DNA from 4 places in the Aliivibrio friggae genome. Region 1 is predicted to be linked to each of the others. Evidence: predicted binding sites of a transcription regulator. Region 1 holds the regulator's gene; each other region holds the start of a gene.

Region 1 (6,372 bases):
AATTGATATTTCTGTATTTTAATTGATTCAAGACAATTCTTAATAAAAATCGAACATTAATCTTTACTCATATATTTATACACCCTGTTAATGAGAGGTGCTATTCCTTTTCATACTTATCCAGTACAATTCTTAAATAAACTTTTTGGAGTAAAAGATAAATGAACGAATTAACAGCATTTAATGAACAACGCGCTGAAATTTACTGGTGGCTTTCAAGCTTATTAGCTAATGAACTAACAACTGAGCAGCTTGAGCAGTACAACAGTTTTGAAGTACGTACTTTTTTAGCAAGCTTGGCTGAAACTCCAACGTTAGCGACATCGATGAATGCTTTAATTGAAAAACTAAATCAATTACAAAGCCGCGAAGACGTGCAACTTGAGCTATCTGCTGATTTCTGTCAAGCCTTTCTAGGCTCGGATAAAAACAGTGCTCTGCCTTACGCGTCGATATATTTAGACAAGGCAGGCATCCTAAATGGCAAGCCAGCTCAAGATATGCGAGATCTACTTTCAAAATATGACATTGCACAAAAGTCTGAGTTTAACGAACCTGCTGACCATATTGCTATTGAATTAGATTTTCTTGGTAACTTAATTGCCATGACAAATCAGCAATCATCTGAAGAAGATTTTGAAACTTACATGAATGCTCAACTAACGTTTATCAACGAACAATTACTTTCATGGGTTCCAAGATTTAGTCAAATATGTAAAGAAAGAGATGAGTTTGGTTTTTATGCTTCTGTTACCGACTTTTTAGTTGCGTTCTTACGATTAGATGCGACTTTCCTTACCGGTGAGTAATATAAATGCTAAAATTGATGCAATAAACTAACAAGTCCGTGATGTAAATCAGATTACAACCAAAATTTATTAAATCAATAATTGTTTGCACTATGCTTTACCTATAAAATGTGAACGCAAACGATAAAATTTGAAAACTAAATGAAAACCGCATTTTTGGCGGTTTTTTTTATTTATACCTTTTTATTTATACCTAGACTTAGGGCCTATTTATCTTCCATCAGTTCTTTACAGATCAAAACTCATTTTTGTTGGAAGATAAATAGCCCCTTAATAATCATTTAAGGCTTTTATATGGCTACTATTAAAGACGTTGCAAAACTTGCTTCGGTTTCAACCACCACGGTATCGCACGTAATTAACAAGACACGCTTTGTCGCAGAAGCAACTCAAAAGCGTGTATGGGAAGCAGTTGAAGAACTTAACTATGCACCAAGTGCTGTTGCTCGTAGTTTAAAGTGCAATACGACACGTACTATTGGTATGCTAGTAACTCAATCATTTAACCCATTTTTTGCTGAAGTAATGCATGGGGTTGAAAACTACTGCTACAAACAAGGTTACACACTATTTATGTGTAATACCGAGGGCGATTTAGATAAACAAAAACATTACCTTCGTATGCTTTCTGAAAAACGAGTAGATGGCTTATTGGTTATGTGTTCAGATCTTAATGAACAATTATTAGCACTACTTGAAAAGAATACCGAGTTACCAATGGTAATTATGGACTGGGGCCCTGATAGTCCACACACAGATAAAATCATTGATAACTCTGAAAAAGGTGGCTATTTAGCAACAAAACATTTGATCGAAAATGGCCATACTCAAATTGCTTGTATTACAGGTCAAGCTGAAAAAACCACATGTAAAGAACGTGTTCATGGTTTTCAACGCGCTCATGAAGAAGCTAACTTGCCATTTAAATCAGAATGGATATTAGAAGGTGACTTTGAATGCGCTTCTGCATCAAAAGCGATTGATAAGCTATTAGCCATGCAAGAGCGTCCAACTGCTTTATTTTGTTTTAACGATATAATGGCTCTGGCTGCAATCAGTCGAATTAAGCAATCTGGTTTGCGAGTGCCTGAAGATATTTCTGTTATTGGCTACGATAATATAGAACTTTCAGCTTACTTCTCACCACCGCTAACGACGATCCACCAACCTAAACGTCGTGTAGGAAAAACTGCGGTAGAGATATTATTAGAGCGAATTAAGGATAAACATCACGAACGTCGTGTTTTTGAAATGCAGCCAGAGGTTGTTTCTCGCAGTAGTGTTCTTAATCGTTTAAAATAATAATTACAATTCTTTTTATATCAAAAACTTATTTATTTCTCTTTTTTATTTAAAACTTGAACAGAGATAACAAAAAAACAACGCCATTATGTGAACCAAGATCACATAATGGCGTTTTTTGCTATAACACACCTTATTGATTGCTATATCATCAATAGTGTCACGAACATGGCAAACTATGCGAAAGTATAGGACGCAAAGCTTCCGGCCTACGTATTATATATAAGGTAGCGGGGTTGCCGACGGCGAGTATTCTGTCAATCGTTGTTAATTTTTACGTTAAAATAACAATGATTTCTTTTAAGCTTGCTACTATTTCCTCGGGCTCAGTTGTTTAGTGACATAGACTTACTAACCGAGAATTATTGCAATGGATAAACCAATACTAAAAGAATCACTTCGTTTACTTTCCTCTCTTGGGAAGATCTCTTCGCGTTCAATGTTTGGTGGCTTTGGTGTCTTTATAGATGACACTATGTTTGCCCTTGTCGTTCAAGACAAACTGCATTTACGATCAAGCGAAGAAACGATTAATTTATTTAAAGAGCAAGGATTTGAACCTTACGTTTATAAAAAACGTGGTTTTCCAGTTGTTACTAAATATTTTGCTCTTCCTGAGGAGTGTTGGAATGAACCAGATTCCATCTTGCTTCAAGCTGTTATAGCTTTAGATGTCGCGAAAAAAGATAAAGAAAAACAGAAAACCGCAGAACCATCACGTATTAAAGATTTACCAAACCTTCGATTAGCTACAGAAAGAATGCTAAAGAAAGCAGGGATTAATACAGTAGAAGAACTACGTAGTACAGGCTCAGTAAATGCTTATAAAGCAATTCAACAAACTCATTCTAGCCATGTTAGTGATGAATTATTATGGTCTCTTGAGGGAGCAATTAAAGGCACACATTGGTCTGTTGTTTCATCGGAAACAAGATGTGAACTAAGAAAGCAATTATAAATTAGCTCACAATAATTCTCCTTCATAATTTCAGATACTGTTCTTAGTTTTAAACTAAAGGCAGTATCTGCATCTCCTCGTTTTAACTTATTTATTTTACAGTTTCAAATTAAAATCATTCAGAACAAAAACTTAACCAACCAACCTTATCAATCACATCGTATTAACTTTATTGTAAATAATCTATTATTTCACCTTTAATTCAGATACCCTATATATGGTATTAAAGCCGATTAATTGGCCTAATGAATTATTGGATATTGTTAGATGAACAAAAACACAATCAGCAAAAAATGGCTCTACCTACCTATCATATGCATGATATTTACCATGTCTCTTGGTTTATTTATTTTTAACTCAACACTTTCTGATTGGCTTGAAAAAAAGGTCGAAGGTGGAATGTCTGAAGAAATCTCACGCGTCATAAAAGAAATAAATGATGACCAAGTTTCTTTTTCTGATTTAAAAGCCTTAGATGTTTATATAAAAACCAAGCTAGAACTAGCTAAAGAAGATCACGTAACAATCATCAAAGCTGATGGTACACCTATCGCAGACAGTGATATCTCTTTAGAAGCCGTATTACGACTTGAAAACCACCTAAATAGAAAAGAAGTTGTTGACGCTAAAAACTTAAATTATGGCACCACGACCCGCTTCAGTACTTCTCGCTTTAAAAATTTACTGTATTCAGCACAATCATTCGATTACCAAGGTCAAACTTATATTGTTAGAGTCGCGACACCATTAACGCGTATAGACGCAATGGTAGAAGAATTGATGAATATCCTAATAATTTTAATGGGGATTAATATTTCACTTGTTATTGGTTCTTCTTTATTAAGTAACAAATTGATTCAGCAGCAAGTACAAAATGAGCAAGATTTACAAGAAGATCGTATTGAGCAGCGTACTCAAGAGATTGAATTATTACATCGCCTTGCTACTATGCTTGCTGCCTGTAATTCAATTAATGAAGCTCAGATGGTGGTTGAAGATATCCTTCCTCGAATTCTTGGTAACGTAAATGGCGTTATTTCATTAATGCGTTCTTCTCGTAACCAATTGCTTGTTAAGCTTGACTGGGGCGGAGTATGGCCAGGAAGCAAAACTTATGCACCAGAAGAGTGCTGGGCGCTGCGTAAAGGTAAATTCCACCTAGCAAACGATAAGTACACAACGTTGCCTTGCTCTCATATGTCAGCAACGGGGGAAGATCAAACACTTTGTATTCCTCTGACTGCCCATGGAAATACTATCGGTATGATGCACATCTACCTTGGTGATAAAGAAGATTTAGAGCCTGATGTACAAAAACTAGCCTTTACGGTTGCAGAACATCTCGGTCTAGCTTTAGCTAACTTAAACTTACAAGAAAAACTGAGAGAACAAGCGATCAGTGATCCATTGACCGGTTTATACAATCGCCGTTACTACGAAGAAACCATCAATCAAGAAATCATGCGTGCGCATAGACATAAACAAGAAATGTCTATTCTTATGCTAGATCTTGACCATTTCAAACGCTTTAATGACAACTACGGCCATGATGCTGGTGACTATGTCCTAAAAACTATTGGTACTTTACTGCTTAATACAATGCGTGGCGAAGATACAATTTGTCGTCTTGGTGGTGAAGAGCTCGCTATTATCTTACCAAGTACCAATGCTGAAGACGCTCTTGCTGTAGCAAACGGGCTATGTGCTTCCGTAAGTGATCTCCACCTTGCAATTAAGGAACTATCATTAGGGAAACTAAGTGTTTCCATTGGTATTTCTACTTACCCTAAAAATGGGCAACAATCAGATGATTTAACCAAACTTGCTGATATTGCGCTGTATGAAGCAAAAGGGCGCGGTCGAGATCAAGCATGCCATTACGATGATTTAATTCAATCTTCTGAAGCCATTAAAGAGGCGATTGAAACTGAGTGCGATAATATAAAAAAGGAAAAAACAACTGTCGTAGCCATTAGCGGTTAATAGTAAATATAGGTGATGAACTTAATCGATAGGTTCATCATCTACTTGCATCATAAAATCAGTAACCCACCCAATCATTAAAATCATTAGCCAAGAAACCATGACCGATGCTGGCACCTCAAACTTAGGGGATATGATTAAAGTTGCAAAAGCAATGACGGGTAAAAGCCACGATAGCATAGAAAGCCAATCTCTATATTTAGATCGTCCAAGACTCTGTAAACATACAATAAGACCAGTAATTGACAAGGCAACAAGTGCCGCGTGTTGTAAGCCCCCTATCCATAATGGAATAACGAGTACCAGAGGCCACCACGCATTTCGATTCACAGGTTTCCAACTTCTCGCCGCTATCCAGACCAAAATAACACTGATTATTTGAACCAATGTTAAAGAGGCACTGCCTTCTAATTTACCTTCATATTGTAAGGCCATGATCCCAGCTTCCATTGCCACCACAACCGCAATAATAAAGGCCACCAGATGAATGCTTTTTCGTCGTGAAAAAATCACCATTAATAAGGGAAATAGAGTCCAAACAGCAATCGAGAGTGATAATGGCTGCTCACTAAGCGTTAAGCCAAACAATGACATTCCAGCAAGTAACACCCATGTAGCAACACCACCTTGAGGAATGAGCCATAACATAGGAATGGCTAAAGCAAGTAAAGGAAGCTCTCCTCCACTAATCCCAAAAGCCAATACGCCAACAACAACAAGTAGGATACTTAATATAATAGACAACACGGTTAATACCATCGCTAGCCCTCCTTGGTACAAAGCGGTTTACTTTGCTACTATTTCAGTTTAGCGGTAATACTTAGCTTTATCACTGACCAATCTCTCTTTTCTAATAGAAGATATTTATTTCAATGGATGAATTTACTCAAAGTATTTATACGAATTTATATTACGTACCGTCAGGCCGAGTCGTCACTTATGGACAGCTTGCAACGTTAGCAGGGTTTCCTAATCACTCACGACACGTGGGAAAAGTGTTAGCTAAACTCCCAGAAGATACACTGTTACCTTGGTATCGAGTTGTCAATGCACAGGGGAAGATTTCATTACTAGGTGATAAATTTGAAAAACAGAGAAGGTTGCTTGAAGAAGAAGGGATATTGATTCGAGAAGATGGGAAAATTTGCCATTTTAAACAAGTCGTCATGCCTTAAGACACAACGGCCTGTTTACATAAAGCCAGTCAATATTATTGACGAACGCCTTTTAACAATAAATCTTGTTGCATTGTTTTTGCTTCATCTGTGATCACAGCGTAGTTTGTGTCTGTTGTGAAACGTAACTTACCATCAACTTTGA
Region 2 (6,372 bases), 610 kb from region 1:
ACGAAAAAACACCATTTTGGGAAGTTATATCGTCACGATTACGAGATGTGGAAAACGCTTCTCTTACAAACTGACGTTGAATTTGAGCTTCTATACGATCCTTTGATGTGGCGTTGCTTGAGTGATTGGTTACTAAACAACACCAATCAGACTCTACTGTACATCCACCAAGGTGGTTTGTTAGGTAATGAAAGTATGCTGCCTCGCTATCAACGAAAATTTGATTAATCTATCACTGTATATACAACAGCCCTCCCTTTAGGCGTAATAATGAAACGTATCACTCTTCTTTTTTGTTTAACTTTGCTCTCTCACACCGCAATGGCTTCTTCTCTATTAGAAACCGTTGAAGCCATTGAATTATCAAGTTCTGGCACTATCGGTGTTTCAGTTCTAGATACCGAAACAAATACAACATGGAGTTATAAAGGCGACCATCGCTTTCCTATGATGAGTACCTTTAAAACTCTGGCTTGTGCTCAGATGCTTTATAACTCAAGCAATGATCTCTTGGATAAAGATGCGCTAACAAGGATCACCAAAGAATCCATTATTCCATGGTCCCCTATCACTGAAAAGTTAATCGGCGAGACGATTAGTACAGAAAAAGCCTGTGAAGCGACCATGCTAATGAGCGATAACACGGCTGTAAATATCGTACTAGCTGAGATTGGAACCCCTAGCTCACTCACGCTTTTCTTACGTTTAATTGGAGACAATATCACTCGATTAGACCGTATTGAACCTGCATTAAATGAAGCTCAAAAGGGAGATGTTAGAGATACGACTACTCCGAATGCGATGACAAATACACTCAACGAATTATTATTTGGTCAAACACTTAATACCAAAGACAAACGCACACTAAAGGTCTGGATGGTCGATAACAAGGTATCTGATCCGCTATTACGTTCTATTTTACCTGCTAAGTGGTCAATTGCTGATCGCTCTGGCGCTGGTGGATTTGGATCGCGTGGGATCACGGCCATTGTTTGGAGTAACAAACGCGCCCCTATCATTATCTCTATCTACTTAACTCAAACAAATTTAGATATGGCCTCACGCAACCAAATTATTGTGGAAGTGGGTAACGCTATATTCAAAGAGTTCAACATAAACTAAGAAACTACGTATAATCTTTCTCAATTAACTTTTAAATAGACATTAACTATATGATCATTTTAACCACCAATTTTGGCGACATTCACATTGAGCTTAACAAAAAAAAAGCACCGGTAAGCTCAAAAAACTTCTTAAAATACTGCCAAGAGGGTTTTTACGAAGGCACTATTTTTCACCGTGTTATCAAAGGCTTTATGATCCAAGGCGGTGGTTTTACTGCGGACATGCAAGAAAAAGAAATGCGCGCACCGATTGTGAATGAAGCGAACCGTGGTTTGAAAAACTTAAACGGCACTATCGCTATGGCGCGTACTGATGCACCTCATTCTGCAACCAGTGAGTTCTTTATCAACATCGCCAACAATACTTTTCTTGATCACACTGCCACCACTAACGCTGGTTGGGGCTATGCAGTATTTGGTGAAGTCACTATTGGTATGGATGTAGTTAAGAAAATTGCAAAAATTAAAACTAAATCTATCGGTGAGTTTGACGATGTTCCAAAAGAGAGTATTGTGATCGAGAAAGTGACTATTGTAGAAGAATAACAGAGCGACTGTTAACTCCACATAAACACTAAAAACGGTGCTGAATATAGCGCCGTTTTCGATCCGATTAATATTAAAATGGAACTCCATTTATGTCTTTATCTAAAAAGTTAAAACATATCTCTGCCTCTTTACTTCTCATCGCATCTTCTAGCACTCTTGCGGATACTCAATTGCCTATTTCACCAGAGAAGATCCACAATCCCTACCCTGAAGTAAAAGTCACCACACTTAACTCAGCTCAATCGCTTATCAATCAATTTAAGCTGCATCAGTATCAATTAGCGAATGTTAGCAGCACGGATCAAATCCCAGCGTTCTTTGTTGAGAATCTTCCTAGTGATTTAAATTCGTTACCTGTTCAAGAGAAAATTTCAGGGTTTATTCGTTTATTACTGCCTACAATTATTGAGGTGAATAAACGCATAAGTGCGGTTAGAAATGACGTAATTACGCTATCGAAACAGCCTAAAAGTGAATGGTCGAAAGAAGAAACAGTATGGCTAAATGAGTTAATGACGTCTTATGATATTAAATCAAACAGCATTGATGACCTGCTTTTACGCCTAGATATTATTCCTGTCGGTATGGTTCTCGCTCAAGGAATTGATGAAAGTGGCTGGGGAACCAGTTATTTCGCAGTTAAAGGGAATGGATTATATGGAGAGCATTTATCTTCTAAAGGCGGTAAGTATTTAAGTACCCCTGGTGGGCATGTAAAAGTTGCTGCATTTGATAACCTGTTCGCAGGAACTGCTCGTTATATGTATAACCTAAATACGACATCGGCTTATAAAGATCTTTGGATTTTACGTAAAAAACTAAGTCGTGAAGGTAAATTATCAGGGTATGAGTTAGTCGAGGCTTTATCTCACTACTCTACTCGTGGTGACGCTTATGTTGAAAATTTACAATCTCTAATTAAGCATCATAAATTAGATAGTTTTGATCAGGTTACATTTGATAGCTCAACGCCGATTCGAGTGAGATTTGAGGACTAGGATCTAGAAAAAATAAAGGTTGCGACTTTTTGATCGCAACCTTTTCTTTATTTGAAATTGAGTAATTAACACCATTCTGGATAAGTAGTTGTTCAGATAATTGCGTAGGAAAAATCGATTAGAGCAAGGCATAAATTACAGTAACTAGTGGATCTAATTACAAAATTTAAAACGCAGATATAATCGATTTTAACAAGCAAGAATGATCAAATACTTATGTAGATTGGTATAATCTTAAAGCGACAAAATCACACCGGCAATCGCGGCACTCATCAAGTTTGCTAATACGCCTGCAGTAATCGCTCTGAAACCCATTTTTGCAATGAACGGACGGCGCTCAGGAACAAGACTACCCAAACCACCAATCAAGATCGCCATTGTTGAGATATTGGCAAAACCACACAAAGCAAAGGTAACAATCGCAACAGAATGTGGGCTTAGTTGATCTTTCACTTCCATCAATTGAATAAAGGCAACAAACTCATTGACTACGATCTTATTACCAATCAATGAACCCGCAAGGATCGCTTCGTTCCATGGCACGCCTAATAAGAAAGCGACTGGTGCAAATAGGTAACCAAGGATCAATTCAAAGCTTAGTTTTAAGCCAAAGAAATCACCGACATGGCCAAGCAAACCATTTAATAAGGCAATGACACTTACGAATGCTAATAACGTGGTACCTACTGCTACTGCAATACGTAAACCAGACATTGCGCCATCCGCTAGTGCTTCAAATACATTGGTTGCGTGATCGATTTCTACTGAAGTAATTTCATCGTCATTATTGGCTTCATCACCCGGTGGAACCATCATTTTAGCCATTAATAAGCCAGCTGGTGCCGACATAAATGCCGCTGAGATAAGGAAGTTAAGATCCACACCAAGAGATGCGTAACCTACCATAGTACCGCCAGCTACTGACGCTAAACCACAGGTCATCACCGCAAAGAACTGCGAATCACTCATGTGCTTCAAATAAGGTTTAACGACAAGTGGAGCCTCTACCATACTCACAAAGATATTTGCCGTCGCTGCAAGTGATTCTGCGCGTCCTGTGCCTAATAAGCGTTGTAATCCACCGCCAATAAAATTGATTACTCTAGGCATAATACCAAGATGGTAAAGTGCTGAAATTAGCGCGGAGAAGAAAATAATAATGCCAAGTACGTTAATGGCAAATACAAAACCGACTTTACCTGTCGCTAAGCCACCGAACAGAAACGCGATTCCTTGTTGGCCATAGTCAATCACGCCTGAAACGCCTGCGGTTACTGAATTTAGAACTTCTTTACCAGCAGGAACGTAAAGTACCAATAGAGCAAATAGGATTTGTAAGCCAAACGCCAAAGAGACAGTTCTTAAAGGGATATTACGGCGATCAGTCGAACATAGGTAAGCAAATAGTAAAATGGCAAAAATACCAAGTAGCGATGTCATGATAGAAACCTGTGCTATCGAAAATGAGCCTGCATTCTAATGCGCAAAGGTTTGCGTGCAAGTCGAGGTTGCTAACGCCCTGTTAATGAGATTTAGATCACGTTTTGTAGGTCATCTTAACTTATTGATTTATAAAATAAGAGCGGTATTTGGAAAGGGTATTGTTGCTGTATGGAAAATATATTTATTTCAAGGCTGATAATGAATTTAAGTCATTGATTAAAAAGGCATCATTGCGCTGTATTTAATTTAATCAATGCCAATATCGACCATATAATACTTTGATTATAACTTAACCCATTTCATTAACGCTTTATCCCAATATGGCTGTTGACCAATATGCTGACGTAAGAAATCAATGGCCGCACTTATCTTTCTTGGCAAGTGTTTACGACTTGGGTAAACCGCATAAATTGGCATTTTTTGACTCGCTTTCCAGTCAGGTAAGAGCTGAATCAATTTGCCATCATTAAATTCATTGGTTAATAAATAACTGGCTAAATAGGCGACGCCCCACCCTGAAATAGCCGCGTCCCTTACCGCTTCTGCTAAGTCAACACGATAGTTCCCAGAAACTTTGACACACAACTCTTCATTGCCTTTGCTGAAATCCCAATTACTGTAATCACGGTGACGGCTCTGATACGTTAAGCAATTGTGCTCCGTGAGATCTTGAGGATGGTGAGGGACTGCTTTATCAATTAGATAATCGGGCGATGCTGCCAATACAAAGTGTGAATCTGCTAAACGTTGAGCAACATAGCCCTCAGGCAAGTCTTCAAAGTTTGTCACCCATAAATCCAACCCCTCTTTAAGCATATCTGCTCGGTGATCAAACAAGCGAACTTCCACTTGTAGCTCAGGATATTGCTGACGTAATTTATCAATCGCAGGGATAATATGCATAGTGCCAAAAGACTGCGATAGCCCTAGCCGCAAAATACCTGCAACACCGTCACGTTCATTATCCATAATTGCGCTGGCTTCGGTCATCGCACTGTACATTTTTTCGCAGTACAGATAAAACTGTTGCCCTGCATCCGTAAGAATGAGCGAACGAGTCGTTCTTTGAACTAATTTCACATTCAAATTCGCCTCTAGTACTCCCAGTTGCTTACTTACATGAGAGGTAGACACACCCATTTGTTTTGCTGCAGCAGTAAAACTACCCGCTTTGGCTAAGGCGTAAAATATCACCATTTGGCTGGCACGATCATGCATCTCTCTTGTCCTTTATTTCAAAGGGAATACGGGCGGCGGATAATAACACTTACCTCCTCAATTAAAAGAAATGAGAGTAAGAATATCCATTCTTTTATTTTGACTCTTTTTCAAATGTGCCTGCACTTTTAATCATTAAAGACATGAATTCTGTTGATTCCGATTTTTTTGTTGAACCTTGCATTACTTGTTTGTTTTGATTTAAACGCGCTTTTAATGCTTCCATCTCTTGCTGAACCGAACTTTTTTCTTGAGAAACTGAATGAGTCATAAAGACAACCTATTTATGTACTAAAATTAAGTTTCACTATTTTCATTCAAAATTTTGATATATTGTAATTAATTAGTATCTAATAAATAGATGGATGTTATGTTTAATCTTCAGCAACTTGAAACGCTTATTGAATGTGTTGAATCTGGTTCTTTTTCTGCTGCGGCACGAAAATTGGGAAAAGCACAATCAGCTATTAGTACTGCTATTGCTAACTTAGAGATAGACACCGGAGTGGAGATCTTTGACCGTTCGACCCGAATACCTACACTGACACCTCACGGTAAGCGTTTGTATATCCAATCCATCCATTTACTATCCCAAGCGAAAGACATTGAGACCATGCTCAACTCTTTTAGTCTCGGAATAGAAGATACATTAACCATCGTTATAAATGAGTTATTACTGACTCCGACGTTTTTCAAAGTGATAAACGAATTTTATCAGCAATTTCCACATACTGAGTTGAATATTAATACCGCAGAGAATCAAGAAATATCTGAATTAGTAGCACAAGGAAAAGCCTCTATTGGATTTATGCTGTGTAATGATGCTCTTCCTAAAAAAGTCGAGCTTGGTTTGGTAGGTTATTTACCTATTTCGATGGTAGCCAATAAAGATCACCCTCTTCACTCACAAAAATCTATTCATCTCAATGAATTAAAGCGATACCATCAAATATTATTGACTAATATGCATAGCCCTTGGAATGTTCATTTCTCATCTTCGGTAACTAAAACGAACAATGTAAATGCTCTGCAATCATTAT
Region 3 (6,372 bases), 270 kb from region 1:
AATGCATTAACGCTTGGTGCTATGTATAACCAAGATGAAATTGAAGGTGTTTATGCTGGTAAATCAAAAGATAAGAGCTACGAATTAACAGCTGTATATAATATTAATGATGATTGGACAGCTCGTGCTGGTTACCGCGCATTAGAAAACACCGGTGGTGATGAAGCAGAATACAAAGATACAACGCTAGAAGTTCAATACCATTTAACAGCTCGCTCTTCTATTTACACAAGTTATGTGATGCGTAATGGTGATAACGGGACAGGTAACACAAATATCTGGTCTGGCTGGAACGATGCAGAAGAAGATTACTACCACTTAGGTCTTCGCTATGAATTCTAATCTGACCAACAATATTGATATTGCTTTAAATCTATAAGGGTGGATTCTTAGTTAACTATCAATCAGGTTAGAAAGCCAAATCCTCACTGATCCGTCAGTGGGGATTTTTTTATTTATATAGTAATAAACACAGGCATAAAAAATCCCCGCCAGAGCGAGGATTTTAATTGGTTGTTTATGTTTAGCGCTTAGCTATATAGACATTAAGCGTTAAAGATTTGCGCCATCTCTGTTGAACATAAGTGGTATTGACGTGGACAGTTGCGCCATGTTGTTAGCATGCGACGATATTTATCAGTCATTGCCATTTGGCTATTGAAGTGGTGATCCGCTTTATCAAACTGAGGGTATAAACCTTCAGAAGTTGTTAGGAAACGAACATAGTTCACTTGCTGCGCTTCTGTAGCAATATCAAAGCCTAAAAACTGAAGACGACGAGCGTCTACTTTTGCTTGGCATTCAGGAACCAACATATTGTAAGATTCTTGCATTGCATGGTACATCTCCATGAAGTCGATGATCTCACGACATTCTGCTTCTGTAATGCAACCAAAGTCTTTATCTAATTCACGAATTTGTAGTTCATAACCACGTTCAACAATCAGTTGTTGGCGTTGGTATTTTTCTGCATTTGCAGGATCCATCTGTGACATCAAATAATACTGGTTAGAAAGAATTAAGCGTTGAGCATTTGTCATATCCATCAGGATAACCTCAAAAATTATAAGTAAATTTGTATAAAAAGTTGAAGCTAGATTAACAGTAAATGTAGCACATAGAATATGATCTATATTAAGTTATGTGATCTTAGCTAAGTCCAGTTATGTTTCCATCTGTATCAATGTCTAAATTCATAAATGCTGGCTTTTCTGGTAAACCCGGCATCGTCATGACATTGCCACACAGTGCATAAATAAAGCCGGCACCAGCACACAGTTTCAATTCACGAATAGGAACAATGAAATCTGTTGGTGCACCTTTGATATTGCCATCTGTTGAAATAGAAGCCGGTGTCTTTGCCATACACACAGATAAAGATTGGTAACCTAACTTCTCAAACTGTTCTAGTTGTTGCTGCGCTTTTTCTGATAGCTCAATACGCTCAGCACCATAACCTTTAATTGCGACTGCATTTAATTTATCAAATAAACTCATGTCACTGGTGTATAGCGGTGTGAATTGAGTTGTTTTTTTACAAGCTGCAATCACTTTTGAAGCTAACTCTTTTGCGCCTTCACCACCTTTAACGAAAGCTTCACTAATAGAAACATCGACATTGGTTTCTGATGACAATGCAGCAATCCATTGTTGTAAGAAATCCAACTCTTCTTGAGTATCTTCAGGGAAACGGTTAATCGCTACAACAACAGGTAAACCATATTTAGCACAGTTATTAATATGCCATTGTAAATTATTTAAACCTGCATTTAATGCTTCTTGGTTTGGAGAAAATAGGGCTTTAGGTAAGGCTTGACCTGGAGATAATGGAAATAAACCAGAGTTTGCTTTAATGCCTCGAAGTGTTGCAACAAGCACTGCACAATCAGGTGCTTTACCTGCTAATGGCGCTTTAATATTGCAGGCTTTTTCTAATCCCATATCTGAACCAAAACCGCCTTCGGTTACCGTATAATCAGTTAGTTTTAATGCGATATTGTCGGCAATAATAGAAGAGTTACCATGAGCAATATTGGCAAAAGGACCTGAGTGAACAAAAGTCGGTACGCCTTCTAGCGTTTGCATTAAGGTTGGGTTGATAGCAAATTTCATTGTTACCGTCATTGCGCCAGCAACTTGCAGATCTTCTGTTGTTACGGGCTCGCCATCCAGATTATAAGCAACAACAATGCGACCAATACGTTGACGTAAATCTTGAAGATCGCTCGCCAGTGCCAGAATAGCCATCAATTCAGAAGCGGCGGTAATATCAAAACCATCTTCACGTTGGTAACCGTTAATGGTTTTTCCCTCTTCATTATTGCCAATCGTGACCATGCGAAGGGCGCGATCGTTATGATCCATTACTCGTTTCCAAACGACTCGTTCAGGATCAATTCGCAATGCGGGAAGGTCGTTCTTTTCAGAAAACAGTTCGTAGCCTAGACGTTGCTCATGATAAATACGAGCATCAATGGCTGCTGAGGCCAAGTTATGTGCCGCGGTAATAGCATGAATATCGCCTGTTAAATGAAGGTTTAGTTCTTCCATTGGAGCGACTTGGCTATAACCACCACCTGCAGCCCCGCCTTTTACCCCAAACACAGGTCCCATTGAAGGTTGACGAATGCAGGCACTGACGGATTCGCCTAATTTTGCTAAGCCTTGAGCTAGGCCAATGGTCGTCACTGTTTTACCTTCACCAAGGGGCGTTGGCGTGATAGCACTGACTAAAATTAACTTACCATTTGGTTTGTTTTCAAGGTGTTTTAAGGCGTCAATATTGACTTTTGCTTTATAGCGACCTTGTGGCGTAATGTCATCATCATGCAGCCCTAAGTTTGACGCAATCGTTTTCATTCTGATAAGTGTCGCAGTTTGACAGATCTCAATATCGCTTTTCATAGTAACGGAAACCTTTTGGGAAAGAGTTAAAAATGCTGAAAAGAAGCGCGCTTTTTATACCACATAAGTGGGGTGATACTGAATTAATTCCCTAACTTTACGATGGAATTGATGAAAATATTTATAAGGTGTGATCAAGAGTATGAACAAGGTTTAAGAATAGGTTAATGACTTGTGATACTCTTTGTTAAGGCAAGATTAACAAGGAAAAATGAATGTCTTGGCGTGATTTGAATTTTAGACGTCGATTATTAACAGTAATGACCATTTCTGGCGTAGGTAAGCTTTTAATTTTGTCTGTGTGTGCGTTCTTATATATCAAGCACTGGGAATCACAAGACAGCGGAGATAAAGCGTTAGGCGTTGCTCGATTTATTGCTCAGTCACCATTAGTGATGATGGCCATTGAGAAAAATGCTCCCTTGTTAATCGAAGAAAAAATAGAACGATTACGCTCATCCATTGGTGCGGCTTTTATTGTTGTGGGGAACAAAGAAGGTATACGAATCGCTCATCCGATTAAAGAGCGGATAGGAAAGCCGATGCAGGGGGGAGATAACCAGCAAGCGCTAGAGTTAGGCGAATCCTATATCTCATACGCCAAAGGTTCATTAGGTCACTCTGTACGCGGAAAAACACCGATTGTAAATGATCGTGGTGAGATTATCGGAGTGGTTTCAGTCGGTTATTTACTAACCACTATTGATAGCAAAGTTTCTCACTTTCTCAGCTTTTTTCTTGGGATGGCTGTGCTGGTTATTTTTGTTAATACCCTCATTGCTAACTTTGTCGCTAGGCGCTTTCAAAAGCCTATTTTTGGTTTTGAGCCAGAAGCATTTGGGCGTTTATATAAAGAACAACAAGTCACACTCTCAACATTACGTGAAGGGGTCTTGAGTATTGATGCGAATGGTAAGCTTAGATCTATTAATAAAAGCGCCTGTGACATATTAGGTATAGATCCTAAGCAGTCTTTAAATCGGTTATTTATTGAAGTCTTGCCAGACAGTGATTTGACTAAGCTTTTGGTTACCCAACAATCAGAGCATGATATTGAGTTGATACTAAATGGCCAAGCCGTTATTGCTAACCGAGAATTGATTAAGATGGACGGTGAAGTGATTGGGGCGGTATCTAGTTTTCGACGTAAAGATGAAATCAGTGAATTGACGACTCAACTTTCTCAAGTTAAGCAATATGCCGATTTATTACGATCCCAAACTCATGAGCATCGAAATAAATTAAATACCATTAGCGGCTTGATCCAATTAGGTAAGATTGAAGAAGTACAGCAGATCATCGGACAAGAAAGCCTACGCTATCAAAAGTTAATTGAGTTTTTACGAGAAAGTATCTCTGCACCTATGATTGCAGGGGTACTGCTTGGTAAAAGTGAGAGGGCGAGAGAGCTTGGTTTAGTTTTAGATATAGAGGAAGGGACGCAATTAACGCATTTACCTGAGCATATTCGTGCTGAAGATATGGTGACGATTATCGGAAATTTAATCGACAATGCGTTTGATGCAACCTTGAATCAATCAAAAGAAGTAATTGAGCCTATTATTGTCAGTGTGACTGATTTTGGCCAAGAAGTGATTATCGAAGTAGAAGATAAAGGGTGCGGCTTACCGCAGGCATTTAGCTTTAAACAGTTAACTCAAAGAGGCGTATCTACAAAACCGGAACAAGGGCGTGGGGTTGGTTTGCATCTTATTCAGCAATTAGTCGATCATTATCACGGAGAGTTTACGGTCAGAAGTGATGAGGGAAAAGGAACCTTGATGACCATTTATTTGCCAAAAGAGTTGCATTCATAGAGCAACCAATCTTATAAATATAAAGAATAAACAAAAGGATATTGTGTGAGCAGTAAAATCAAGATCGTTATCGTAGAAGATGATATTGGCATCGCAGAAATACATCGCCGTAATCTGGATAAAATAGATTATGTAGAGGTCATAGGAATTGCAGCCAGTAAGGAAGAAGCGACGACGTTATTTGATGTGTTAAACCCAGACTTAGTGCTATTGGATATTTATCTTCCTGATGGTAACGGGCTTGATATATTGCGTGAGTTACGCCAAAAAGAGTCGTCCCCTGATGTTATCTTAATTACCGCTGACAGAGATGTGAATACGCTGCAAGAAGCAATGCGTGGTGGTGTGGTAGATTATCTGTTAAAGCCTGTTATATTTAGTCGCTTAGAAGAGTCAATTAATAAATATTTAAGTCAAAAAGAACAATTTATTAATCGAGTTGATATTGATCAAACCATGGTTGATGCCATGCTGCATTCTACCACGACAACGCCTGTGGCAAGATTACCCAAAGGCATTGATAGCGTAACATTAGAAAAAGTGCGCCAACTGTTTGTGAATGAAAAGCAATTAACGGCAGATCAAGCAGGTGAGTTAATTGGTGTAAGCCGAACTACTGCTCGTCGTTATTTAGAATATCTCATTAGCTCTGGAGAATTGAGTGCCGACCTCTCTTATGGCAGTGTTGGGCGACCAGAGCGGACGTACTTTAAGGCGTAACCCTATTTTTTAAGGTATTAATAGCAATGACACCAGCAACGAAATTATTAAAGAAAGCAAAAATTGAACATCAAGTGCTTGAGTATCACCATGATCCAAAAGCTCAAGCGTATGGATTAGAAGCGGCCGAAAAACTGGGATTACCTGATGAAGAGGTGTTTAAAACCTTAGTGGTTCAAGTAGATGAGAAAGAGCTAGTCGTTGGTATTATTCCTGTTGCTGCCCATTTAAGTATGAAATTAATTGCTAAAGCTGCTGGTGGCAAAAAAGCAAAAATGGCCGATCCTGCTTTGGTTCAAAAATCGACCGGATACGTCATGGGAGGCGTTAGTCCTTTTGGCCAAAAGAAACGATTGAAAACAGTGATTGATAATACGGCTGAGCAGTTTGAAACCATCTATGTCAGTGGTGGTAAAAGAGGGCTAGATATTGGGTTAGCCCCTAAGGCTTTACAGCAAGTGTTAAACGCACAATTTATGGATATTAAAGCAGAGTGATCATGGAAGGGAGAAACCCCATGAAGAAAAAAACAGTATCGCTTGTTCTTGGAAGTGGTGGAGCGAGAGGCCTTGCTCATATCGGCGTGATCCGTTGGTTAGAAGAACATGATTTTGAGATTGTATCTGTCTCTGGTTGCTCTATTGGTACTGTTGTCGGAGGGGTATATGCCGCCGGAAAGTTAGATGAATTTGAAGCGTGGATGCGAACTATCACCAAGCTCGATATTGTCTCTTTGATGGATTTCAATTGGGGTAAAGGTGGACTAATTAAAGGCGATAAAGTTATGAATCGTCTTGGTCATATCTTGGGAGATTTACATATTGAAGATCTTTCAATTCCTTATACCGCAGTTGCTGCAGACATTAGCAATGAAAAAGAGGTGTGGTTACAAAAAGGGTCACTTTTGCAAGCGATTCGAGCTTCTATCTCT
Region 4 (6,372 bases), 130 kb from region 1:
TATGATGGTTTCTTCTCTCATGCTGATAAAACAACGATTGATATTATCCGTCAATCAACCCCTGAGCAGCTTATCGATTTTGAACCTAATGTTAGTGATCCTCGCATTAAGCCTTTATTGTTCCGCTACCGTGCGCGTAATTTCCCGCATACGCTAAACGAGACTGAGCAATTAAAGTGGCAAGCTCACTTACAAGATTATTTCCAAACTCATTTGCCAGAATATGAATCAAGTTTTGAAAACCTATACCTTGAATCGGAAGGCAATGAAAAAAAGACTGCGATTCTTCGCGCCGTTTATAATTACGTACAACAGTTAGTATCATGATTAAATACCTTTACTCTTTCGCATGGATTTTCGCCTCACTGTTTGCTGGAAACGGCATTCAATCTTGGCTAAATATTTCAGTACCCGGCAGTATTCTTGGAATGCTTATTTTATTCTCCGCTATGGTTATTGGTGTATGCAGGCCGGACTGGGCCGCAACAGGTTGCCAATTTTTCATGCGTAATATGTTAATTTTATTTATTCCGATCTCCGTTGGGTTAATGACGCATTTCGATTTGTTAATCAACAATGCGATTCCAATCATTGTGAGTACCGCTGGTGGCTCATTATTGGTTTTAGTCTGCCTATCGTTATTTATTGATCGCCTTGATAGAGGAAATAAATAATGTGGGTTATCTTAACCGTTATTGTTTTTTATTCGGCTCGTTGGTTTGCGAAGCGTTTCCCTCACCCAATCAATAACCCATTATTGTTGAGTGTTTGTATCGTAATTCCAATCTTGATGGTCTTACAGGTGCCTTATGAAACCTATTACGCTGACAATGCGTTTTTAAGTTACTTGTTGCAACCTGCCGTCGTTGCTTTGGCTTACCCTTTATATGAGCAATTACCTCATATTCGTGAAAACTGGAAAATCATTCTGCTGGCGTGCTCTGTAGGCTCACTGTTTTCAATGCTGTCTGGTGCGTTCTTAGCAGTATGGATGGGCGCAGATATGCAACTGGTTGCAAGTATATTACCAAAATCAGTTACCACACCGATTGCGATGGCTATCTCAAGTCAACTTGAAGGTGAAGCAGCGATTGCGGCTATCTTGGTTTTATTAGCCGGTTTGATGGGCGCTATCTGTGCTTACCCTATCTATAATATGTTAGGAATTAAAAGCTCATTGGCAAGAGGGTTAACCATGGGGAATGTTTCTCATGCCCTTGGTACTGCTCAAGCGGCTGAGGTTGATTCTCAAGATGCGGCGTTTAGTTCTCTCGCTTTAGTTATCTGTGGGATAATTACTTCATTGGTTGCCCCTCTTATTTACTCATTATTGGTATTTATAAAAGGGTAATCGGTTAAAATCCCACCAAACCAGTGTGACCTCTCTCTCATTGATGTAAATAATGTATCTTTACATCAATGAGTGTGATATTGATCTATGTTTCTATGGCTATAGTCCCTAATAATGAGCCCAGAAGAAATTAAAAAGGATCACACCGATGACCACTCTACACTCTACCGCAGTACAACAACGCTTAGAAAATGCCCTTTCTGATCTGCCTGCAGATTTACAATCAGCACTAGCTTCTTTAATCAATACCCAATTTAAAGGCGTCATTACTAAAGCGCAGTTTCAAGCTTTACTCGCTGAGAGCAAACTCGATGATAAAGAATTACGTTTAGCCTTGCTTCCTCTTGCTGCGGCATTCTCTGTTGCTCCAATCTCTAACTTTTATGTTGGCGCTATCGTACGTGGTAACTCTGGCAACCTTTATTTCGGTGCCAATATGGAGTTTAGTGGGGTTCAGTTAGGCCAAACAATTCATGCTGAGCAATCTGCTATTAGCCATGCGTGGATCAAAGGTGAAACGGGTATTTCTGATATCACTATCAACTTCAGCCCTTGTGGTCATTGTCGTCAATTCATGAACGAGCTAACAACGGCTGATAGCTTGATGATTCAATTGCCTGAGCGCGATGAGAAGTCTCTACAAGAATATTTACCTGAATCTTTTGGTCCAAAAGATCTAGGCATTGAAGGCGGTTTATTGGCGTCGGTTTCACATGATCTTGCGTTAGATGCTGGCTCTGATCTATTAATTAACGCATTGAAAGCAGCAAATCAAAGTCATGCTCCGTATTCACATAATATCAGTGGTATTGCACTTGAAATGAAGAGCGGTCATGTTTATCACGGTATGTACGCTGAGAATGCGGCATTCAACCCAAGCTTACCACCACTTCAAGTTGCCCTAATTCATGCCAATATGTCTCGTGAATGTTTATCAGAGATAACAGCGGCAGCCTTGGTTGAAAACCATAAAGGCGCAATTAGTCACTTAGCAATAACTAAAAGTACATTAGAGGCTCTTAGCCCTGAAGTGACTTTAGAGTATGCTGCGATATAAGTGGATTAAGAGTCAATCAAAAAAAGAGGAGCTAATTTGCTCCTCTTTTTTTAACTTCAAATCTCAACGGCTCTGTCTATTTTCTATTTCTAAAAAACGCATCAAGCAAATAAGTCTATTGATTTTGTTTCCAACGAATTGCTGCATCAATAAGTTGTCTATCCATACCCTTTTTACCCAGTAACGAGATCCCCCATGGTGAATCGTTTACGGAAAACCAAGGTAAATGCAGCTGAGGTAGATCAGCTAAGCTTGCTAATGAGGTGTATTTCAAAATGACTGAATTGAGCTTATATAATTGCTCATCTGACGCGGTTACTGGTGGTGCAATGTTTGTTGTGGTTGGCATTAACAACAAGGTTTTCTCATCCAACAATGATTCTAAAACGGATTGAACAAGATCTCGCTGCTCTAATGCAATTCTCTCATCTTTGTATTTTAATGTTGAGAGCCACTTCATTTGCATTTTAATTTCATTACTTAACACTGGGTGATTACTTTCAATCCAAGGTTCAATATTACGTAAACCTCGAACTGTTGAGATCACCTTAAAGCTTTCTGCCGCTTTGTTAGTAATGATTTTACTGATCGCTTTACTACGAACAATTTTATAAGGCGATGAGGCGATTAATTTCTCTAATTTTACTTTTGCTTCATCTGGAATATCTTGAAATAAGCTATCTAATACCACAATGCGATCTACTGTCATAAGCGGCGACATCGGCGTTAGTATAGTTGCAACTTTTCTAATATCGGATAAATTCTTAGCGACCCAACCAAGAGAAGTTTCTTCTTTCGCAATACAAGAAATACCATTCATATTGACGGCACTCGATGATGATTTAAACCCATATAACCCAGCATACAACGCAGGTACACGGATCCCACCATTGAGGTCAGTGCCTAAACCTATATCGGCCTCTCCATTGATAACAGCGGCAACGGCACCGCAAGATGCGCCACCAATTAATCGACCTTCACAATTTGAGTTTTTAATCGTTGGATAATGTGGGTTACGGCCATGCAGACCAAAACCAAATTCATCCATTTGAGTTTTACCAACAAATATCGCGCCTTTCTTTAATAAAAGATCTACCGCTGGTGCGTTTGCTTTGGCAACGTTCTGTTGTGCTAACCATGTAGGATTTCCCAAGCCATTTGGGGTATCTTTTATGTCGATACAATCACTTACCACAAATTTTTTATTTTCTAATGCGCCGTAAAATGCCCATTGCTGTGTCGGTCCTGAATGAGGGACATACATGGTTTTGTCATCCATAAACTAAATGCAACTACTTGTTTAAAAAAAAACAGCATACCAATCACATGACTGAATACAATTCCATACATTCACACTGCCAATAAATTACTCAATAGTGTGACTTGCCTTCAAATTTATAAAAATCAAGATAATAAAAAAACAAAAGGCAAACGTTTGCGTATTTGGTGATTTTTAGTATGATGTCGATATATTCACACTCACTATCACATGAGAATTTACTATGTTTGGTACCGCTCTATCTTCTTCTGCAACAAAAGTATTATTACTTGGCTCTGGTGAACTTGGTAAAGAAGTTGCTATTGAATGTCAGCGTCTTGGTTTAGAAGTCATCGCTGTTGATCGCTACTTAAACGCACCAGCAATGCAAGTTGCTCACCGTAGCTATGCCATTGATATGTTAGATGCGGACGCACTGGAAGCGATCATCAAAAAAGAACAGCCTGATTACGTTGTTCCTGAGATCGAAGCCATTGCTACAGATAAGTTAGTCGAGTTAGAGAAACAAGGCCTTAATGTTGTCCCTACAGCAAATGCAACAAAACTAACAATGAACCGTGAAGGCATTCGTCGTTTAGCCGCTGAGGAATTAGAACTTCCTACTTCTCCTTATCGTTTTGTAGATACTTATGAAGAGTTGGTTGAAGCGGTTAAGTTTGTTGGTATGCCTTGTGTTATCAAGCCAGTAATGAGTTCATCAGGTAAAGGCCAAAGCGTAATTAAAACCGAAGCGGACATTAAAACCTCTTGGGATTATGCTCAAGATGGTGGCCGCTCTGGTGCTGGACGAGTCATTATTGAAGGGTTTGTGGATTTCGATTATGAGATTTCACTGCTGACTATTCGAGCGGTTGATGGCGTTCATTTCTGTGCGCCAATTGGTCACAGACAAGAAGATGGTGATTACCGAGAATCATGGCAGCCACAGGTTATGACAGAAGCCGCACTTAAACTGGCCCAAGACGCTGCTGAAAAAGTAGTAAATGCACTAGGTGGTTACGGCTTGTTTGGTGTTGAGCTGTTCATTAAGGGTGACAACATTTACTTTAATGAAGTTTCACCTCGTCCACACGATACTGGTTTAGTTACGCTTATTTCTCAAGAAATGTCTGAGTTTGCTTTGCATGTTCGCGCCTTTACTGGAATGCCAATTAACAGCATTACTCAATATGGCCCTTCTGCTTCTTCTGTTATTTTAGGCCAAGGAACATCAACTAATATCCGCTTTGATGGATTAGCTAACGCACTTAGCCAGCCTCAAACTCAAGTTAAGTTATTCGGTAAACCAGAGATTGATGGCCGTCGTCGTTTAGGTGTAGCGATTACTCGTCGTGATAGCCTAGAACTCGCAATTGAAGATGCAATTTCGGCTTCTAATAAAGTTAAAATCACTTATTAGTAAATACAGGTAACCTCACAACAGAGCGGTATTTATGTGCTGCTTTGTTGTCTTTTATCCCATCTCAATTCGATTTTTATCTTTAATTAAAAAAATTTGATCATTTCGTTATCTAACCGTTGCAAACTTACAAGGTTAACAGGTATAAATAACGGATATTGATTCTTTATTTATATTTAACCTCTCACCATGGATGATGACTATGTTTGAAAAAATCTCTGCCGCTCCAGCTGACCCAATACTTGGGCTTACTGACGAATTTAAAAATGACCCTCGTGCTGAAAAAATCAACCTTGGTGTTGGTATTTATAAGAACGAAGCAGGTCAAACTCCTGTACTAAAAACAGTAAAAAAAGCAGAAGCGGTATTGCTTGATACTGAAAAAACAAAGTCATACCTAACAATTCAAGGGACTGCTGAATACGGCCTTGCAGTTCAAAAACTATTATTTGGTGCTGATGCTCAAGTTATCACTGAAAAACGCGCTCAAACAGCTCAAGCACCCGGTGGCACAGGCGCACTACGTGTTGCTGGTGAGTTTATTAAACGTCAATTAGGCGACGTGAAAATTTGGATCAGTAATCCAACGTGGGCAAACCACATTGGTGTATTTACTGCAGCAGGAATTGAAACTGCGCAATACAGCTACTATAACGCTGAAACTAAATCAAAAGACTTCGCTGCGATGCTTTCTGATCTTCAGCAAGCAAGTGAAGGCGATGTAGTTTTACTTCACGGTTGCTGCCATAACCCAACGGGTATCGATCCAACGGCTGCTGAGTGGGAAGAATTAGCAAAACTGTGTTCAGAAAAAGGGCTACTACCTTTATTTGATTTTGCATACCAAGGTTTTGCAAAAGGTGTTGAAGAAGATGCTTCTGGTTTACGTGTTTTTGCTCAGTACTGCCCTGAATTATTAGTAGCAAGTTCATTCTCGAAAAACTTCGGTCTATACAACGAACGTGTTGGTGCATTTACGCTGGTAGCAAAAGATGCAGCTGTTGCTTCTGATGCCTTCTCTCAAGTAAAAGCAATCATTCGTTCTATCTACTCTAACCCACCTGCTCACGGTGCTGCTGTTGTTACGCATATCTTAAATGATGATGCACTACGTACAGAGTGGGAACAAGAAGTAGCTGAAATGCGTGATCGTATTCAAGAGATGCGTACCCTATTTGTAGCGACATTAAAAGAGCAAGGCGTTGCTGCTGACTTTAGCTTTATTGAAGGTCAAAACGGCATGTTCTCTTTCTCTGGTCTTTCTAAAGAGCAAGTTAACCGCTTAA

Evidence for each region. The regulator PurR, encoded in region 1, represses purine synthesis genes. The targets are predictions, from matches to a motif close to TNANGNAAACGTTTNCNTNA.
Region 2: AC2INI_RS05710 (NupC/NupG family nucleoside CNT transporter) is a predicted target of PurR. The motif match lies at 4,151-4,170, and genes of this name have one in related genera.
Region 3: AC2INI_RS09710 (formate--tetrahydrofolate ligase) is a predicted target of PurR. The motif match lies at 2,907-2,926, and genes of this name have one in related genera.
Region 4: purT (formate-dependent phosphoribosylglycinamide formyltransferase) is a predicted target of PurR. The motif match lies at 3,832-3,851, and genes of this name have one in related genera.

Annotation. Positions count from the first base shown of each region.
Region 1 covers NZ_CM170648.1:1,822,271-1,828,642, forward strand. The annotation lists gene torD (molecular chaperone TorD) at 162-809, shown strand; gene purR (HTH-type transcriptional repressor PurR) at 1,104-2,111, shown strand; cyclic di-GMP riboswitch class I at 2,272-2,355, shown strand; gene AC2INI_RS08470 (TfoX/Sxy family DNA transformation protein) at 2,482-3,069, shown strand; gene AC2INI_RS08475 (sensor domain-containing diguanylate cyclase) at 3,337-5,052, shown strand; gene AC2INI_RS08480 (VP0952 family biofilm-associated protein) at 5,074-5,811, opposite strand; gene AC2INI_RS08485 (MGMT family protein) at 5,925-6,227, shown strand; gene AC2INI_RS08490 (YbaY family lipoprotein) at 6,263-6,372, opposite strand, start outside.
Region 2 covers NZ_CM170648.1:1,214,035-1,220,406, reverse strand. The annotation lists gene AC2INI_RS05730 (1-aminocyclopropane-1-carboxylate deaminase/D-cysteine desulfhydrase) at 1-228, shown strand, start outside; gene bla (class A beta-lactamase) at 271-1,122, shown strand; gene AC2INI_RS05720 (peptidylprolyl isomerase) at 1,173-1,670, shown strand; gene AC2INI_RS05715 (glucosaminidase domain-containing protein) at 1,763-2,671, shown strand; gene AC2INI_RS05710 (NupC/NupG family nucleoside CNT transporter) at 2,906-4,111, opposite strand; gene AC2INI_RS05705 (LysR family transcriptional regulator) at 4,397-5,332, opposite strand; gene AC2INI_RS05700 (hypothetical protein) at 5,427-5,603, opposite strand; gene AC2INI_RS05695 (LysR family transcriptional regulator) at 5,703-6,372, shown strand, end outside.
Region 3 covers NZ_CM170648.1:2,088,085-2,094,456, reverse strand. The annotation lists gene AC2INI_RS09720 (porin) at 1-342, shown strand, start outside; gene AC2INI_RS09715 (YfbU family protein) at 546-1,046, opposite strand; gene AC2INI_RS09710 (formate--tetrahydrofolate ligase) at 1,150-2,904, opposite strand; gene AC2INI_RS09705 (ATP-binding protein) at 3,120-4,721, shown strand; gene AC2INI_RS09700 (response regulator) at 4,767-5,441, shown strand; gene ybaK (Cys-tRNA(Pro) deacylase) at 5,468-5,938, shown strand; gene AC2INI_RS09690 (patatin-like phospholipase family protein) at 5,959-6,372, shown strand, end outside.
Region 4 covers NZ_CM170648.1:1,691,483-1,697,854, forward strand. The annotation lists gene sbcB (exodeoxyribonuclease I) at 1-327, shown strand, start outside; gene AC2INI_RS07985 (CidA/LrgA family protein) at 324-674, shown strand; gene AC2INI_RS07990 (CidB/LrgB family autolysis modulator) at 674-1,351, shown strand; gene cdd (cytidine deaminase) at 1,500-2,408, shown strand; gene AC2INI_RS08000 (amidase family protein) at 2,524-3,687, opposite strand; gene purT (formate-dependent phosphoribosylglycinamide formyltransferase) at 3,911-5,086, shown strand; gene AC2INI_RS08010 (amino acid aminotransferase) at 5,289-6,372, shown strand, end outside.